Regions from separate parts of the Pseudoalteromonas galatheae genome, predicted to be linked through region 4. Evidence: predicted binding sites of a transcription regulator. Region 4 holds the regulator's gene; each other region holds the start of a gene.
What was found. The regulator sigma-54, encoded in region 4, starts transcription at its own class of promoters, with help from an activator protein. The targets are predictions, from matches to a motif close to GTTGGCACGNNNNTNGNNT.

Region 1 (4,439 bases), 2.9 Mb from region 4:
CAATGAAATTACGGTTACTTCTTCTTAGTACAGAGAATAATGCGTCGTCATCGGCGGCTAGATTGATAGAGTTTGCGTTAATAAAATAAGCGCTACGACAGACCGGTAAATTCGAAGCGCTAAGCACCCAAGTTACAGCCTCTTCCATCTGGCAGTTACTAAACTGAATACCAAAAACTGAGCGAGCATCGCACTGCTTTGCTTTACTCGAATAAAATAAACGGCAGAAGAAAATTCTTACAACCATGGACAGATCAGCTTGCCACCCTTGCTGTGCTTGCTTCTGTAGCAGTGTTTGGGGATCTTCTGCCTTTAAGCCTGTTAGGCTATGAAGTTGGAGGTAGTCAAATAACCCTGGTTGAGTAAATGGCGATTTGAAGTTGTCGATTTTTGGTATAGATATGTTATCTCGCAGCAATGGGTTTCCAACGAAACCAATATCTCCTTTTAAAACATTGAACACCACTGCGCTATCAATAAAAAAACCTTTTCTCCACTGATATAACTCAACTCTAGAACCACTGATATCAATCCAAGATTTTTTCTCTATCGGAGCCTTCATCAGCAGTATTGAAAGTAAAAAATTTACGCTGTAGATTGGCAATAATAGAATGAAAAAAATAGCCGCGATAAGTAGCGATGTATATCTTGTTACTGCTGCGTTTGAGATTTTCTTTTCAAAATTTGACTCTCTCATAAATCACCTCGACTCCAGTTTCCTTACCTAGCTTTTGCTACTACCGTGCCAAAAGTATAAGCTATTGTTTTTATTTGAAATGTGGAAATTAAATGAAGTTAATGGTCGCAAAATGCAAAATAAATTCCGAATTAGAAAATGAATTTAGAAAAGATTAAAAATACAAAAAAAAAGACCTAAAGGTCTTATGAAAAAACTTTATATTCTGAAATTACCCTGTTAAACAATATTGGGATCCGCTCTTGTACCTTTTTCAACTTTTCAGCCATCTCAGACTTTTTATTTAAATTGCAACGCAGCATTAATTTTGAAAATTTAAAAACAATTCGATGGAAGATGATATCGAGGAAAGAGCTTTTCATTGGGCCATAATTAAAATGTCTTATATAATCTTCACACTGTTCACTTCTTGTGTTATTCCACTTTTCATTAATAACTTCTAACCCATCACAGCCTTTTGCAAAGTGAATTACATGGCCGTTTTCTCCCCAGCCCACGGTATCTATGTCTGAAACAGGCTCATGGATTGCGTTAATGATTTGATCTAGCCACGCAATAGACTCAGGGCATGATTTCATTAACATCACCCCTGAGTTTAGCTTGCCGCTATATCCTTTCGCCATAAACAAAAATTTATCTGGTTTTACTAGACTTGTCAGTTCAGGACAATCATTTTGAATGTAGGCATCAGCATCAACAAATAAGACGTATTGGTAGCCGGCTGTCAATGCTGCGCGTAATAAGTACAACTTGAGCCAACAACACTCAGCACCAAGATTTGTCACCCACGGCTTTTCAACAACAATATATTCGTATCCCATTTTTTCCGCATATCTGCGCTGACTCTCAAGATGGCGGCGATATCTAATTTGGTACCCGTTAAGTGCTATGCTGAATATAAGTGTAGTATTTTTGCTTGCCATAAAGCCTCCTGTTTACTGTAACAGGCAGTGCAAATACTGCTCCAGCAATTAATCCTAAGTAACACCTAGCAAAAATAAAATTCATAAACATATGATTTTTATTAAAAATAAAATTTCGTATCCCTATCTTCACTCACTAAGCTACTTTTCTTTAGAAGAATGAGCTAGTCGTTTTAACTACTTATTTTAGATATATCACCAATCTGCAAGTCAGACTGCACTGCAAAATGCGAAAAACATGAACACCCTTCCCAAAATAAATCATAACTCAATGATAAATAATGATTTATAAAATTGGCACGGAAACTGACTAAAGTACTCCAAGCGAACTTCAGCCCTTGGAGGCAATCATGAAAAACATTTCAAAGTTAACATGTTCAATTTTTGCGTTAAGCGCCATAGTCTCTAACGCACTGGCAGTCGAAAAGCAGGGTTCAAACTATGTTTGGCAATTCAATTCTGGCCAGCCCTGGCCTCTGGGTTACAATCAAGCGACAGGAAAACCCGACCAACTAACATACGCCAGAGGGGAATATACGCCTGAATTTTTTAAACGGATTGCAAACGCTTTACCAGAAAGTCGAGTAAATGAAGCGTTTATAACTGGAGATCAAGGCTCAACAATACATTTGACTGAGGATGCAGAGGTCTTCATCACATTTATCCATGAGGGTGCGGGTTATAAAAACTCTTTCGGTTACTTTACGTTCGATCCCGAAAACCCTCCTCAAACACCAGAAGAAGTCCAAGAGAAAATTGTTTTTCCAAATTTGAGCTACCCCCACTTAACTAATGGTCACCGTGTGAGCATTGGAGAGTTCCCAGCTGGAACTAGTATCGGCTTTTTTATTGCAGCTAATGGATTTTGGTACTACACAGGGGTTAAGCCCTTCAAAGTTCCCTATTACTACTCGCTGTCTCATCTCAATCCAGAATCTGATGAGTCGCTCAAACAGCACTGTGTATTACTTCACGACGAAGAGCAAAATGAAGTGGTGATCGGATTTGAGGACTTACCACGAACTTGGGGAGATAATGATTTCAACGATGCCCTGTTCAGCGTTAAAAGTTCACCAGAAACCGCCATTTCAGCCTCAAATTTAAGCACAATGCCTGAATCAGATGATAGTGATGCTGATGGCGTACCCGACGACCAGGACGAGTTTCCAAATGATCATACCCGGGTGAGCAGTCAATACTTCCCTTCACAAGATGGGGTAGCAACCTTTGCTTTTGAAGACAACTGGCCTTATCGCGGTGACCATGATCTCAACGATTTAGTAGTAAAGCAGCGGATCAGAATCACGTTCGACAACAATAACCAAGTCAGCGGTTTTGTTTTAAATGGTTTTATCACGGCACGAGGTGCGGCAAATAATAACGGCTTTGGCCTCAGAATTATGGATAGCGAACCTGGCTTGATTGGTGATGCGAGTATCACAATTAACGACAAAAATTATAAAAAGCAGGCTGAAGAATATCAAACCAATGCCGTAATCACGCTATGGCGTAACACCCAAGCGTTTACCACGACAGGCCAAGCAGGTAGCTGTTCACATTTCAACACAGTGATGAACTGCGACTATTTCACCCCAGTGCCTTTTACTCTTGATGTCAAGTTCGAGTACAGCATTCCAACTTTGACAGTGGCGGACTTTGACTTTTTCCTTTTCCGCACATGGGACCGCTCACTTGAGGTGCATATGGCGGATTATCCACCAACGGATCTATTCGATGACAGTCGACTTGGCAGAAAAGATGATACATCGGATGCACAGAATGGTCGCTACTTTAGGACTGCAGATAACCTATCTTGGGCACTAATGATAAGTGAAGACTGGAATTATCCAAGAGAGTATATCGACGTCGTATGGGCTTATCCTGATTATGAAAAGTGGGTAGAAAGTAACGGTGAAGAAGCACAAGACTGGTATCTCACCAATGAAAGAACAACGCACACATACAGCAAAAAATAACCGGAGGCAATTATGAATACATATAATCAATATTCAATATTAGTTACATTACTGAGCGTAGCCTTGTTAGGGTGTGGTCAAAGTGAGCGCGAAGCCGACACAAACGAAATAGCCAAACATACCTCGCAGGTGGTAACTAACAGCTTTGAACCTGATCCAGTACTACTTAGTTCAACGGCCGCGACATCTAAGCAGTTACATGTCAAACCTGAGTTTACCTTTAAGACGAGTAGTATTGTTAAGCTTGACCTAAGCGGAAATGATGTGTTTGGAGCTTCGTTAGCATCGAAAGCCGTGAAGGTCTATGCGCTAAAAGACCAAATAAGCCAGTACAACGAACAAGCCAACACGCAAAAGTCACTACTCGCGTCGACTCGGTTCGATACTTCAGGGCAATTAGGGCTAGACTTAGATATCCCATCACACTTTAAAACCCTACTGATCAGTGTTGACGGGATGTTAGAAGAAAACCATTTAATAGTGCCGATTGAAACCGGGGTCAATGTAACCCATCAGTTTAACTAACCTGAGGTTTGGATAAGGAATTAATTATTGGAAGCTCAGGTCCAATAGCACTTTGCAACTCTACTCTTATTGGTTTCCCCCACAGCTATCTATAATCCTATAGGTAGCTTTTTTCAATTTCAGCTTAGCAAATCAAAATAAAGTACAAATAAACAGCACTTACTTTTGATTTGCTGGGCTTAGAGCTGCTATATATAAGTTATGGGAAATTTAAGGTCGTAAAGGAAAAATGGAATCAATGCATAATGTGACTCTGCTATTTGTCGATGATGAACCTCTCATTCTCCGCTCTTTAGTTCGAGCACTGAAAAATGAACC
Region 2 (4,439 bases), 2.3 Mb from region 4:
GCACCTATCTATCCCGAGGATAACCAAGCCCAAATGGTGGCAACAGGGTCATTGTTTAATACGCAGTTTTCCAACGATCTCTATGCTGACAAAAAAGCGTTAAGAGTCGGTGATATTATTACCATCGTACTCAGAGAAACGACTCAGGCAACCAAAGCTGCAAATTCTGAGCTGGATAAATCCAGTGATTCGAGCCTAGACCCTGTGATTGGCCTAGGTGGCAACGCCATTAATATCGGAAAAGAAGCAATACAGTTTGGTGCTAAATCCAGCTCTTCTTTTTCTGGTGACTCGAAGTCTAATCAGTCCAACAGCTTATTTGGTAATATTTCAGTTAATGTCACCCGAGTATTGCCTAACGGTAATTTAGTGATCCGCGGCGAAAAGTGGTTAACCCTTAATACCGGCGAGGAATTTATTCGCTTGGAAGGATTGGTAAGACCTCAAGATGTGACGGCAGATAACACGGTTGAGTCCAATCGAGTGGCAAATGCCAGAATTCAATATTCGGGTAAAGGTGATCAACAAGAAGTACAAAGTGCAGGTTGGTTAACGAGTTTCTTTATGAGCGCGCTGATGCCGTTTTAAGGTGCTGAAAATGAACAATATGTTTAAGAATATTTTGCTTATCGGTGCGGCCATGACGTTGGTTGGTTTTTCTTCTTTGGCTTCTGCTGAGCGAGTTAAAGACGTCAGTATGGTTGAAGGTGTTCGTTCAAACCAACTGGTTGGCTACGGCCTCGTTGTAGGCTTGCCTGGTACCGGTGAGCAAACCAGATTTACCGAGCAGAGCTTTAAAGCGATGTTGAATAGCTTTGGCATAACGATGCCCGCAAGCTTAAAGCCAAAAATTAAAAATGTTGCGGCTGTTGCGGTTCACGCTGACTTGCCACCTTTTGTTAAACCCGGTCAAACCATTGACGTGACTGTGTCATCTATTGGTAGTGCTGGTAGTTTACGAGGCGGTACTTTACTTCAGACTTTTCTTAAAGGGGTTGATGGTAATGTATATGCAATCGCGCAAGGTAGTTTGATTGTTGGTGGTTTGGGCGCTGATGGTGCCGACGGGAGTCGAGTTGTGATCAATACGCCGACTGTAGGCCGCGTGGCAAATGGCGCGACAGTGGAACGAGCGGTACCAAGTCCGTTTACTCAGGGCGATTACATCACCTTTAACTTGAATAGGCCCGACTTCACTACCGCAAAGCGCTTGGCCGACACGATCAATGGACTTGTTGGACCAAACAGCGCAAAACCTATGGATGCAGCCTCAGTGCGAGTAATTGCCCCAAGAGATCCGTCTCAGCGCGTTGCTTACTTGTCTACGCTAGAGAATCTAGAATTTAAACCCGCAGATACCGCAGCGAAGATCATCGTTAACTCTCGCACAGGCACTATCGTTATTGGCAAAAATGTCAAGCTACAGCCTGCGGCAATTACCCATGGCGGCCTTACCGTAACAATTGCTGAGCAGCAAAATGTATCTCAACCTAATGCGCTGGCGAATGGTGAAACAGCAGTGACGCAGCAAAGTATTATCGACGTAAATCAGGACGACTCTAGAGCGTTTGTATTTGACCCAGGCGTGAGCCTTGATGACTTGGTTAGAGCAATTAACCAAGTTGGCGCAGCACCAGGCGATTTAATGGCGATCCTTGAAGCGCTAAAAGAAGCGGGCGCAATAAATGGTCAATTAGTCGTCATTTGATGTTCTATTATTAATCAACTAGTTAGCCTCACAATTGTGAGGCTTTTTTTTGGCTCGGATTTTGCATTTCTATTTGTATAGTTATTAACGTCAAACAGTGCTGAGTGTATGAACACCGACCAATTGAAAAATCAAAGCTTTTTCGACCTAGGAAACCTTGATTCGATCCGTAAAGAGGCGCTGAAAGGTGCTGGCGATCAAGGTGCCTCTGATCAGGCATTGAAGAAGGCGGCACAACAGTTTGAGTCTATCTTTACGCAAATGTTGTTACAGAGCATGCGTAAAGCGAATGAGGCGCTAGAGGATAAAGACAGTCCATTTAACTCTAGCGGTGTCAAATTTTTTGAAGAAATGCATGATCAGCAACTTTCGATGCACTTATCTGAGCAGGGCAGCTTAGGACTTGCAGATCTGATTGTGCAACAGTTGTCTCCTAATTCTGAAAAGTATAAGCCTGCTTCTGTAATGAGAGCTGACGGCGATATTTCCTTTAAAAAACAGACGACAGCAAGTGAGAGTGTGAATAAATCCGAACCGCAGGCTGTCAATGTTAAGGCAGATACCTCAAGCGATGAACAAACAGGCTTTGGTTCTCCTGAGGAATTCGTCGACAGAATTTGGGAATACGCTCAAACAGCTGCGAAAAAGCTAGGCTTGAACCCTGCGGTAATGGTTGCACAAGCTGCACTGGAAACCGGTTGGGGTAAACACATCATCAGCAAAAAAGATGGTAGTAGCAGTTTTAACCTATTCAATATCAAAGCGGATAGCCGCTGGAGTGGTGAAAGCGCCAGAAAATCGACACTTGAATTTGAGCAAGGGTTACCGGTGCAAAAGCAAGCCGATTTCCGTGCTTATAAGTCGCTAGAACAAAGCTTTGATGATTATGTCAGTTTTCTAAAAGGTAATCCGAGATATGAGCAAGCCTTAAATAAGGCTGGTGATAGTCATGCCTATCTAAGTGAACTTCAAAATGCAGGCTATGCGACCGATCCGAATTATGCCAACAAAATTAAGTCAGTTTTAAAGCGTATTGATGTATCCGATTTCTTATCCGGTGCGCTAACAAAGGGAGTCAGATGAGATGTCATTTGATCTATTAAATATTGGTGCGGCAGGGGTTAGGGCTAACTCCGAGTTACTACAAACCACCAGTAAAAACATTGCTAACCTAAATACCAAAGGGTATATCCGTGAACGGACTGAGCACGGAACAATGATAGGTGGCATGGTTGGTCGTGGTGAAACGGTGCGTTTGATCAACCAGTTCGCGCAGCAGCAACTGAATCGTGATATTTCCAATCAGTCTTACTATGAGCAGTTTGTCACTGAGGCAAGTCGCGTTGATACATTATTTGCACAAGACTCGAATAGCCTGAGCAAGAGTATCAACTCGATGTTTAATAATTTACAAAGCGCGATTAACTTGCCTTCGTCGACAACTAACCGATCTCTATTCATGACGGGCGCTCAAGGTCTTGTCGATCAAATGGATAGATTGTCAGGTATTGTTGTTGATCAAAACAGTATCGTGAATGAGCAATTGGATATTTTCTCAGAAGAAGCTAATAACCTTGTTCAAAAAATCAGTGAATTGAATAAACAAGTGGCGAGTAAGTCAGCGCTCAATCTTAATAATGTCGATCACAGCGTGCTTAATGAGCGCGATCAAGCAATTAAGGAGCTTGCTGAGCTTGTAGATATAGAAACACTCGACGGTGAAAATGGCGAGAAGCTCGTATTTTTAGGCACTGGGGACGCGCTTGTGATGCAAGGTGGCGCTTTTAATTTATTTGCGATGAAAGGCAACCCAGATCCCAACCATAAAGAGCTAACTCTAGATATTAAAGATAAAAATGTTGTGCAACTTGAGTTAGATAGCGGCAGTTTGAAAGGCAAAATCGGCGGGTTACTGGCATTTAGAGATGAAGTGTTGATCCCGGCACAGAACCAACTAGGTCAAATTGGCCTCGCATTAGCAGATGCTTTTAATCAGCAAAATAGATTGGGAATGGACTTAGATGGCAACATAGGGGGAGACTTATTTAAGATCCCTACCGTGGGCGGCTTTGCTTACAGCGAGAATACAGGCACCGCAGCGCTTACGGCAACACTTGAGCCTGGACGCGGCAATGAGTTGCCAGCTACTGACTTCCAAGTTACTTATACCAGCGCAACAACCGTTGAAATAACAGCTGTAGACGCCAAAGGCAATCCTATCGGTACTCCAACGACTGGTAATATCGCAGGAGGAGTCATCACGGGAACAGGTGATTATTTTGGCTTACAAATGAACGTAACGGGTAGTGGTGCAACAGGTGATAGATTTCTTGTAAAATTAAATCAACAGGCTTCAACCGGGTTGGAGCTTGCAACTCAACGACCAGAAGCACTTGCATTAGCGTCACCAATTCGCACTGAAAAATCAGCAGACAATAATGGTACGGCGACCATTTCAGCTGGAGTCGTCACTGATACCGATCCTGCGACCAGTGCGTTTACGGCGGGAACGCCGCCAACCTTGAATGATGGTCCATATACTCTGACTAAAACCGCTAACGCTAACGAATATACATTGACCAGTAATTCAGGTACAACGCATACCTTTACCGCTCCTGCCGATGGCAAAGATATACTTTCCACAGTGGGAGCTGCGCCAGCACCTTTTGACAATCTTGGTTTCACGTTCGATATCGAGGGGACACCGAATACCGGTGATAGTTTTGAAATT
Region 3 (4,439 bases), 2.7 Mb from region 4:
TACCTAATTTGAGTATAGCTAATCTTAGTAAGAGTGCTGCTAATAATGCGCCCATTGATACTGTTAACCAATGTGGTAGCACTTCGTGTTCCTCTCCTATCATAGGCGTTACTACAAAACCGTAAGTATTGACCAAATAATCGGTTAAATAGCCAAAGATAAGTGCAACCCCGATGACACCACCCAAATAGGCAAACACGGCACGACGCCCCAATTCTTTACCAACCACCCCAATTGTGGCGATGTTAGTTGCAGGACCTGCGAGCATAAATACCAATACTGCACCGGGTGACACACCTGCCATTAATAAACCCGCAGCGATTGGAGTTGAAGCGGTCGCACAAATATACATTGGGATACTGATAAGGATCACCACTAGCATGGCGATAATACCGTCGCCCCACTGAGATAAGAAAGACTCAGGGACAAAGGTTTGTACTAACGCAGCAAAGAATAAACCAATAAGTAGCCAAACCGCGGTGTCGGACAATAATTGATTACAGCTGAACTTAACAGCTTCTACAATTTTACCAAAAACCCCTTGGTTTTCAGGTACGGGGGCTGGCTCACAACAGCTTGCCGTAGCTGATGAAGAATCGCAACAACTGGTTACGGCAGGCTCCGTAGTATCACAACAAGACATATTCGCCCCTGCTGTTGCTAATTGCGGACCAGCAGGCGCACAGCAGCTTGCGCTTACTTTTGCGGTTTCCACTTTTGCGCTGGCGCAACAACTATCATGGCCGTGATGCTTTTCAGTAGGCTTTGGCTCTGAGTGATGATTAGCGTCACAACAGCCGCTAGTCGCGCTTGGTTTATCTGAGGTATTAGGGTGTTTTAGCGATCCAGGCTTATCGTCTTTTTCACTGCCAACGAGCAGCCCTGCTGTAATTGCGCTAACCACAGCTGCAATTGGCCTAATTATCGCCATAAAAGGACCCAGTAGCACATAAGAAACTGAGATAGAGTCCACTCCAGTTTCAGGCGTTGAGACTAAAAATGCGGTTGTCGCACTTTTTGAGCCCCCTGCTCTTCTCAGTCCCACCGCAGCAGGGATAACCCCGCAAGAGCAAAGCGGCATAGGCGCCCCAATCAACGCTGCCTTTATCGTCGTCCAAAACCCCTCTTTCCCTAAATGCTTTTGCAACAAATCTTTTGGAATAAATACATTAAGTAACCCGGCCAATATTAGGCCAAGCAGTAACCACGGGGCAGATACTAAAAATAGCTGCCAAAAATTTACTATCAGTTCATTCATCGATAGCCTCCAAGGCCGTTAATATCGAGCAGCTCACTGCCGCTTCCTTACCGCCGCAGCATTGCTCTGCTAGCGTCGATAACGATTGTTCAAATTTTTGTAACTCAGCGATCCGCGCTCTCACTAAATCCCGTTTAGTGATAGTCAGCGTTTTCACTTCTTCACAACTGTGCTGATGCTTTTCAAACTTTATCTTCAGCAAGTCTTGCACTTCTTTAAGGCTGAACCCCACTTCCTTCGCGCGAAGAATAAAACGCATTTGCTTTTCACTTTGCTCATCAAACAACCGATACCCGCCCTCGCTCCTTGTGCAAGGGTGTAGGAGATCGTTTGCTTCATAATACCTTAACGTGTCGGTTGATACGTTAAGCCGCTTTGCCAGCTCACCAATCTTTACCACTTTACACTCCCAAGTCCTGAAGATTATCCTAGTCGACATCACAAGTATAAACCTTAGAGTTAACTCCAAAGTCAAGAAAAGGATAAAAATAATGCAAATAGTGGTATTAGACGCTAAAACCCTTGCAGGAACCGATCTTTCCCCCATTGCCAAACTAGGCACATTAACGTCTTACGACACCACATCCAGTGATGAAATCATCACACGCTGTAAAAATGCAGCGGTAATCGTCACCAATAAAGTGAAGTTAAATGAAGAAATAATCGCGGCGTTACCGCAATTACAACTTATTTGTGTTGCGGCCACAGGCGTAAACAACATCGATTTAGCAGCCGCAAAAGCCCATCAAATTACGGTCACTAATGTGGCAGGTTACTCAACTCCCTCTGTGGTGCAGCACACCTTTACTATGCTTGGTAACTTAATGACAAATATTCATCGTTATCAGCAAGACTGCCAAGCAGGACTTTGGCAACAAAGTGACATGTTTTGTCGCTTGGACTACAGCATCAACGAAATTTCGGGCAAAAATTTTGTGATCATAGGCCACGGAACATTAGGAGAAGCCGTCGCAAAAGTCGCGCAAGCATTTGGGGCTCAAGTAATTATCGCTGAACGTAGAGGTGTAACCAAGGTTAGAGCAGGACGCGTGGCTTTTGAAGAAGCACTGCGTATTGCGGATATTGTATCTATTCACTGCCCACTTACCGCTGAGACTGAAAACCTGATTACGAGCGCTGAGTTCGCCCTACTTCCAAATCATGCTTATCTTATCAACACCGCAAGAGGCGGAATAGTCAACGAGCAAGCGTTGGTGGATGCACTAACTAACAAGCAAATAGCAGGGGCTGCTGTGGATGTCCTCACACAAGAGCCGGCACAAGCATGCAATCCACTCGTTCAATACCTAGGTGAGAACTTGCTTTTGACACCGCATACGGCGTGGGCAAGTAAAGAGGCCATCGAACGTTTAGTCGGCGAAATTGCCATTAATATTGAAAGTTTTGTGGCCGGCACAACGAGAAACCAAGTGGTCTAGGTTGTTGCTTTAGTGAGTATTCTCGCTAAATGTTAGTGAAAATTATCAACCAAGAACTGATTAAAAACCAACAACAAATTGATATTTATATACTTTATTAGTTGGCAAAGAGTTTGCAACCCTTGTGATAATTCAAGCAAAAATAAATGGCTGTTTGCATTATTTGCTCAGCAACAAAATTAAAAAGGAAAACAACAATGAAAAAATTAATGTTAGTGGCTGCGCTTAGCTCTACTCTATTATCAGGCTGTATCGTTGCTGTATCCGACGGTGAAGTAGAGCACGGTTGGGCTTCTGAATACAATTCATCTAACTGGGAACATAAACAGCGTAAAAATCGTGAAAAGATTGCCAACCTTGAAATGGGCGCATCTTACTCATCAGTAAAAGACATGTTTGCAACCCCTGACTTTAGCGAGTTGGTGTCAAAAGACGGCGACAACTATCAAGTGCTGTACTATGCGACTAACAGCAAACACTCGGACGGCAAAGTAACAAAAGATGAGTGCACGCCATTGGTATTCAAAAACAACCAATTGATTGGCTTTGGCGACAACGCACTAAAACAAATTCAGTAAGACTTTATCGCACCAAGGACGGTGGGTAAACTCGCGTGCAGTTGTGCGGCAAGCTCCTTATTTTCCCGTCATCTTCATAAGTTAAAAACGAAACCCTGCCAAATTTTAATAAACCAGCCTATTAAGCTGAGCCGTCCTTTGATACAAGCTCATATCTATACTTCCACTCGAAATAGGCAAGCATGATGACAAACATAGCTTCACAAACAATAAAAGCAATACCAATTAGACTTGCAACGTTAAAATACTGAACAACCACTCCAACACAGACTAACGCCCAAAAAAGATTGCCGAACACCAAAAGCTGCAAACGTTTTATGCTCCTCGACTTTTGAATGGCAAGGCTAAATGAGTACCAGCCATACAACAGATTTGATACTGCGATAAAGATAATGGTTTGTTCAGGTATATGGTAGATCGCACCAATCATTGAGTGGAAAAGCAATACGATTAATCCCACGGATATGGCCGCTATGCAATCCACCCAAATTATCTTACGTTGTATGTTCATAGAATAAGCCTAACACCGCGCTAAAAGGCACTAAATATCGGTTAAAGGTCTATAAAGCACGAGCATAGCCAAGCTTTATGCGGTGCACTTCTTGTTCGAATACAGATGCGCACTTGCCCCTGCATATGACTTTAGATGGTTATAATGCATTAATAAATACCGTACTTTGTTGTTTCTGTGCAACAGCAAGAGCATTATCAGCCATTTTTATTAGTTCACCAAGCTCACTGCTACAATGAGTTTCAATATGAGCCGCACCGATGCTAACGCTCACATGCGCACATATTGGAGAAGCAATGTGGGGGATTTTTAAAGCATTGACCGAGGTATGCAGTGCTTCTGCTATCTCATTAATGACGTCGATATTATGCTGAGTTAGCACCAAAGCAAAGCGAGTACCATCGAAACGGCCAATAAATAAGGAGCGCTGGGTTGCGGCTTCTTCTAGCGCTTTGGCAACCTTAAATAAACAATCATCGCCATGCATATAGCCATAGTGCTCATTAAACGTTTTAAAGTAATCCACCTCAACCAGCATAACAGTAAACGCACTGCCATCGGCTTTTGCGCTCTCTAATGCTGAGTTCATGGCTTCATCTAAATACCTGCGATTGGGTAACTCTGTTAAGCCATCTATAGAGGCTAGCTTTTCT
Region 4 (4,439 bases):
GCTCAGATCAAGAAGATTCCCGTGTAAGAACCATACTTGTTCCTGTAGATGACAAAAAAGACGCAAAAGATAAAAAAGCGCAGGAAGAAGGTAACAATTAATGAGCGAGCTCAAAGCAACGGGTTTAGCAAAGAGTTATAAAGGTCGTGAAGTCGTCAAGAATGTTGGCTTAAGTGTCCAAGCTGGCAGTATTGTAGGTTTGTTAGGCCCAAATGGCGCAGGTAAAACCACTACTTTTTACATGATAGTAGGATTAGTACCAAGCGATAAAGGTTTTATTCAGATTGATGGCGAAGACATCACTTTACTACCGATGCATAGCCGCGCGCGACTTGGCATTGGCTATCTTCCGCAAGAGTCTTCAATCTTTAGAAAGCTCACGGTCTATCAAAATTTAATGGCGATTTTAGAAACTCGAAAAGACTTAACTAAAGTTGAAAGAGAGGCTGAGCTAAATGAGTTATTAGATGAATTTAATATTCAACATATTCGCGATTCACAGGGTATGGCATTATCGGGAGGCGAAAGAAGACGGGTAGAAATTGCTCGCGCTTTAGCTGCTAATCCCAAGTTTATCCTGTTAGATGAACCTTTTGCTGGTGTTGATCCAATTTCGGTGTTAGATATAAAGACAATCATAGAGCACCTAAAAAACCGCGGTATCGGTGTATTAATCACCGATCACAACGTAAGAGAAACACTAGACGTATGTGAAAAGGCCTACATCGTTTCACATGGTGAGTTAATCGCTGCAGGCACGCCAGAACATGTTTTGGCAGATCAAACCGTAAGAGATGTCTACCTAGGCGAACAATTCAAGCTATAGTTAAGACGTAGTATTAATAACTGTTAAAAAGGATTGTTAGAGATACATGAGGCAATCATTACAGCTGCGCATGGGGCAGCAACTTACAATGACTCCACAACTGCAACAAGCTATTCGCTTGCTGCAGCTTAGTACATTGGATCTGCAACAGGAAATACAAGAAGCATTAGACAGCAATCCATTATTGGAAGTGGAAGAAGGTGATAATACTGACGGCGAAAATGCTGACCAACACGGCCAAGAAAAGAGCAGCACTGAAGATAATCAAAATTCAGGCGATGAAGCATCAGTTAGTGACTATGAGATAGACTCAGATACCGCCATGAGCAAAGACACGGTGAGCGATGATCTCGCCATGGATGTCACTTGGGACGAGTATATGAGCGCAGCTCCAGCCGCCAGCTCAGGTCCACTCCCTGATGACGATAATGTTTATCAAGGGGAAACCTCTGAATCTCTCCATGATTATCTCATGTGGCAACTTGAGTTGACTCCATTTAGTCCAACAGATAGAGCTATTGCGATTGCGATTATTGAAGCGGTCGACCTGTCAGGCATTTTAACACTCTCTTGCGAAGACATTTTAGAGAGCATTAATGACGAAGATAGCGAAGAGCCTATTGAGCTAGATGAAGTCGAAGCCGTACTCAAACGTATTCAGCTTTTTGACCCTGTTGGTATCGCTGCGCGTAGTTTACAAGAATGCTTATGTATTCAGCTAAACCAATTCGCCCCAGATACGCCATGGATTGCCGAAACGAAAATGATCCTGACAGAGCATATTGATTTGCTTGCCAGCCGTGACTATCGAACTTTGGCTAAGAAAACGCGCCTTAAAGAAGCCGATCTCAAAGAGGTGATGACGCTAATTCATAGTCTTAACCCAAAGCCTGCGGCAAGCATTATTCATGAAGAACCTGAGTATGTGATCCCTGATGTATCGGTGAAAAAAGTAAAAGGTCGTTGGGTCGTAGAGCTAAACCCTGATGCTATGCCTAAAATAAGAGTAAACGATCACTACGCTGCGATGTCTAGAACGGCGAAATCCAGTACGGATAGTCAGTTTATTCGCTCTCATTTACAAGAAGCAAAATGGTTTATTAAAAGCTTAGAAAGCCGAAATGATACTTTATTAAAAGTTACCAATTGCATTGTGCAACAACAACAGGCATTCTTTGAACATGGCCCCGAAGCAATGCGCCCTATGGTGCTAAATGATGTTGCTGAAATGGTTGAGATGCATGAGTCCACAATTTCCCGTGTGACAACACAAAAATATATGCATACACCTCGGGGAATATTTGAGCTGAAGTATTTCTTCTCTAGCCATGTAAGTACAGAAAATGGAGGTGAGTGCTCTTCCACAGCAATTAGGGCACTTATCAAAAAGCTGATAGCTGCAGAAAATACCGCGAAGCCATTGAGTGACAGCAAAATTGCAGATATCTTAGCTGAGCAAGGAATTAAGGTAGCGAGACGCACGATTGCAAAATATCGTGAATCCCTAGCCATTCCACCGTCAAATCAGCGTAAAAGTTTGATATAAGACGTAAAACCCAAGAAGGAAAAATGCTTATGCAACTAAATCTAACTGGTCGCCATGTAGAAATTACTGACTCATTAAGAGACTATGTCACCAACAAGTTTGCGAAGCTAGAAAGGCACTTTGATCATATCAATAACGTGCATGTGATCCTAGATGTCGAGAAGCTAGTACAAAAAGCAGAAGCAACATTACACGTAAACGGCGGCGAACTATTTGCATCAACAGAGCATCAAGATATGTATGCCGCAATTGATGGCCTTATCAACAAGCTAGATCGTCAAGTTATTAAACACAAAGAGAAGCTCACTCGACACTAAGATGAAATTAAGTGAATTAGTGAACAAGGACTGCAGTAAAGCTGCGGTCCTTTTTAATAGCAAAAAACGTATTTTAGAATACATCAGCGAACTGGCTCATAGTCAAATTCCAAATACCAGTCAGCATGCTATCTTGGACGCTTTAATGGCGCGAGAGAAATTAGGTAGCACTGGGATTGGTAAAGGCATTGCTATTCCTCATGGACGACTTGAAGGGTTAGATAAAATCCTTGCAATGGTACTTGTCAGTGAGCAAGGGATCCAGTTTGAAGCCATAGATAAGCAGCCGGTCGATATTTTTGTCGCATTCATCGTACCTGAAGGTGATAATCAACAGCACCTGAAGACCTTAGCGGCGATTGCTGATACACTCCAAGACAAGTCTTTTTGCAAAATGCTTAGGCAAGCAAAAAGTGATGATGAGTTATATGCAGTGATCCAAGGTGAATTTGATGAGTGATGAAGAAAAAGGACTCGAGCTTATCATTATCAGTGGCCGATCTGGCTCTGGTAAATCTGTAGCGCTTCGAGTATTGGAAGATTTAGGCTACTATTGTGTAGATAATATTCCAGTCAACTTACTGCCCTCTTTAGTCCGTAGTGTTTCCGACAATTATAATAAAATTGCAGTGAGCATTGATGTTAGAAACTTGCCTAAAGAACAAGACGAGTTTAATGACATTCTTGAGTACTTACCAGGCTTCGCCAAACCTACCCTGTTTTATTTAGACAGTGACGATCAAACCCTGATAAAACGCTTCTCAGAAACACGCCGTTTGCACCCGCTTTCACTGCATAACCTCCCATTAGATGTTGCAATTAAGAAAGAACGAGAATTATTAGATGTATTGATCACTCGCGCCGACTTCCTCATTGATACTACAGGCCTGAGCGTTCATCAACTTGCTGAAGATATTCGCGAAAAAATCTTAGGTAAAAAAGACAAACAACTCATTATTACCTTTGAATCTTTCGGCTTTAAACACGGTATTCCAAAACAAGCGGATTACGTTTTTGATGCGCGCTTTTTACCCAATCCACATTGGGAACCTGAGCTTAAGCCGCTCACGGGCCTAGATCAGCCAGTCAAAGACTATTTGTCGAGTCACAGCATCGTGCAAAAGTTTACTTGGCAAATTCAAACCTTTGTACAAACTTGGTTACCACACTTAGAACGTAACAATCGCAGCTATCTAACAATCGCAATAGGATGCACTGGAGGGCAGCACCGTTCGGTATACCTCGCACAAACCATAGGCGAGCGTTTTGCTAAAACCCACCCTAACGTCAAAATTCGTCATCGTGAGCAAGAGGGTTAAATGTTAGAAGATACGTTTTTAATCCAGAACAAGCTAGGTCTGCATGCCCGAGCTGCGACGGTTCTTGCTCAATTAGCTACCCAATTTGATGCCGAAGTGACCTTATATCAAGGAGACAAAAGCGCAGCTGCTGATAGCGTTCTAGCACTGCTGTTACTTGAAAGTAGCCAAGGCAAAGAGGTACGAGTTGTCTGCGAAGGCCCTGATGCTCAATATGCATTAGATGCCATTGGTGGACTGATAGAAAATAAGTTTAATGAATCCGAATAACCGCCGGTAAAACAATAAGGCCTGATTCATTTACTCCCTGCTAATCTCCCCCTCCTCCGTAACCAAAGTGGTCTAATAAGTCTCTCATAATTAAGCGTAAACCTTGGTAGTTCCCAGTAAACTGAGTTACACTGTAATACCAATTTAGGTTTCTTTCGTGC

Region 1: the regulator sigma-54 is predicted to act here: its motif matches at 1,914-1,932, upstream of CWC29_RS01710 (LruC domain-containing protein).
Region 2: the regulator sigma-54 is predicted to act here: its motif matches at 1,757-1,775, upstream of flgJ (flagellar assembly peptidoglycan hydrolase FlgJ).
Region 3: the regulator sigma-54 is predicted to act here: its motif matches at 2,798-2,816, upstream of CWC29_RS02720 (DUF3192 domain-containing protein).

What each region holds. Positions count from the first base shown of each region.
Region 1 is NZ_PNCO02000001.1:403,005-407,443, reverse strand. Features, by position in the region: gene CWC29_RS01720 (WecB/TagA/CpsF family glycosyltransferase) at 1-697, opposite strand, end outside; gene CWC29_RS01715 (hypothetical protein) at 883-1,620, opposite strand; gene CWC29_RS01710 (LruC domain-containing protein) at 1,971-3,596, shown strand; gene CWC29_RS01705 (hypothetical protein) at 3,609-4,121, shown strand; gene CWC29_RS01700 (sigma-54-dependent transcriptional regulator) at 4,360-4,439, shown strand, end outside.
Region 2 is NZ_PNCO02000001.1:1,054,892-1,059,330, forward strand. Features, by position in the region: gene flgH (flagellar basal body L-ring protein FlgH) at 1-588, shown strand, start outside; gene CWC29_RS04605 (flagellar basal body P-ring protein FlgI) at 641-1,708, shown strand; gene flgJ (flagellar assembly peptidoglycan hydrolase FlgJ) at 1,817-2,791, shown strand; gene flgK (flagellar hook-associated protein FlgK) at 2,793-4,439, shown strand, end outside.
Region 3 is NZ_PNCO02000001.1:629,960-634,398, reverse strand. Features, by position in the region: gene CWC29_RS02735 (SO_0444 family Cu/Zn efflux transporter) at 1-1,258, opposite strand, end outside; gene zntR (Zn(2+)-responsive transcriptional regulator) at 1,251-1,658, opposite strand; gene CWC29_RS02725 (D-2-hydroxyacid dehydrogenase) at 1,750-2,697, shown strand; gene CWC29_RS02720 (DUF3192 domain-containing protein) at 2,895-3,275, shown strand; gene CWC29_RS02715 (hypothetical protein) at 3,397-3,786, opposite strand; gene CWC29_RS02710 (GGDEF domain-containing response regulator) at 3,926-4,439, opposite strand, start outside.
Region 4 is NZ_PNCO02000001.1:3,312,276-3,316,714, forward strand. Features, by position in the region: gene lptA (lipopolysaccharide transport periplasmic protein LptA) at 1-101, shown strand, start outside; gene lptB (LPS export ABC transporter ATP-binding protein) at 101-826, shown strand; gene CWC29_RS14730 (RNA polymerase factor sigma-54) at 873-2,372, shown strand; gene hpf (ribosome hibernation promoting factor) at 2,402-2,689, shown strand; gene ptsN (PTS IIA-like nitrogen regulatory protein PtsN) at 2,691-3,149, shown strand; gene rapZ (RNase adapter RapZ) at 3,142-4,008, shown strand; gene CWC29_RS14750 (HPr family phosphocarrier protein) at 4,009-4,278, shown strand.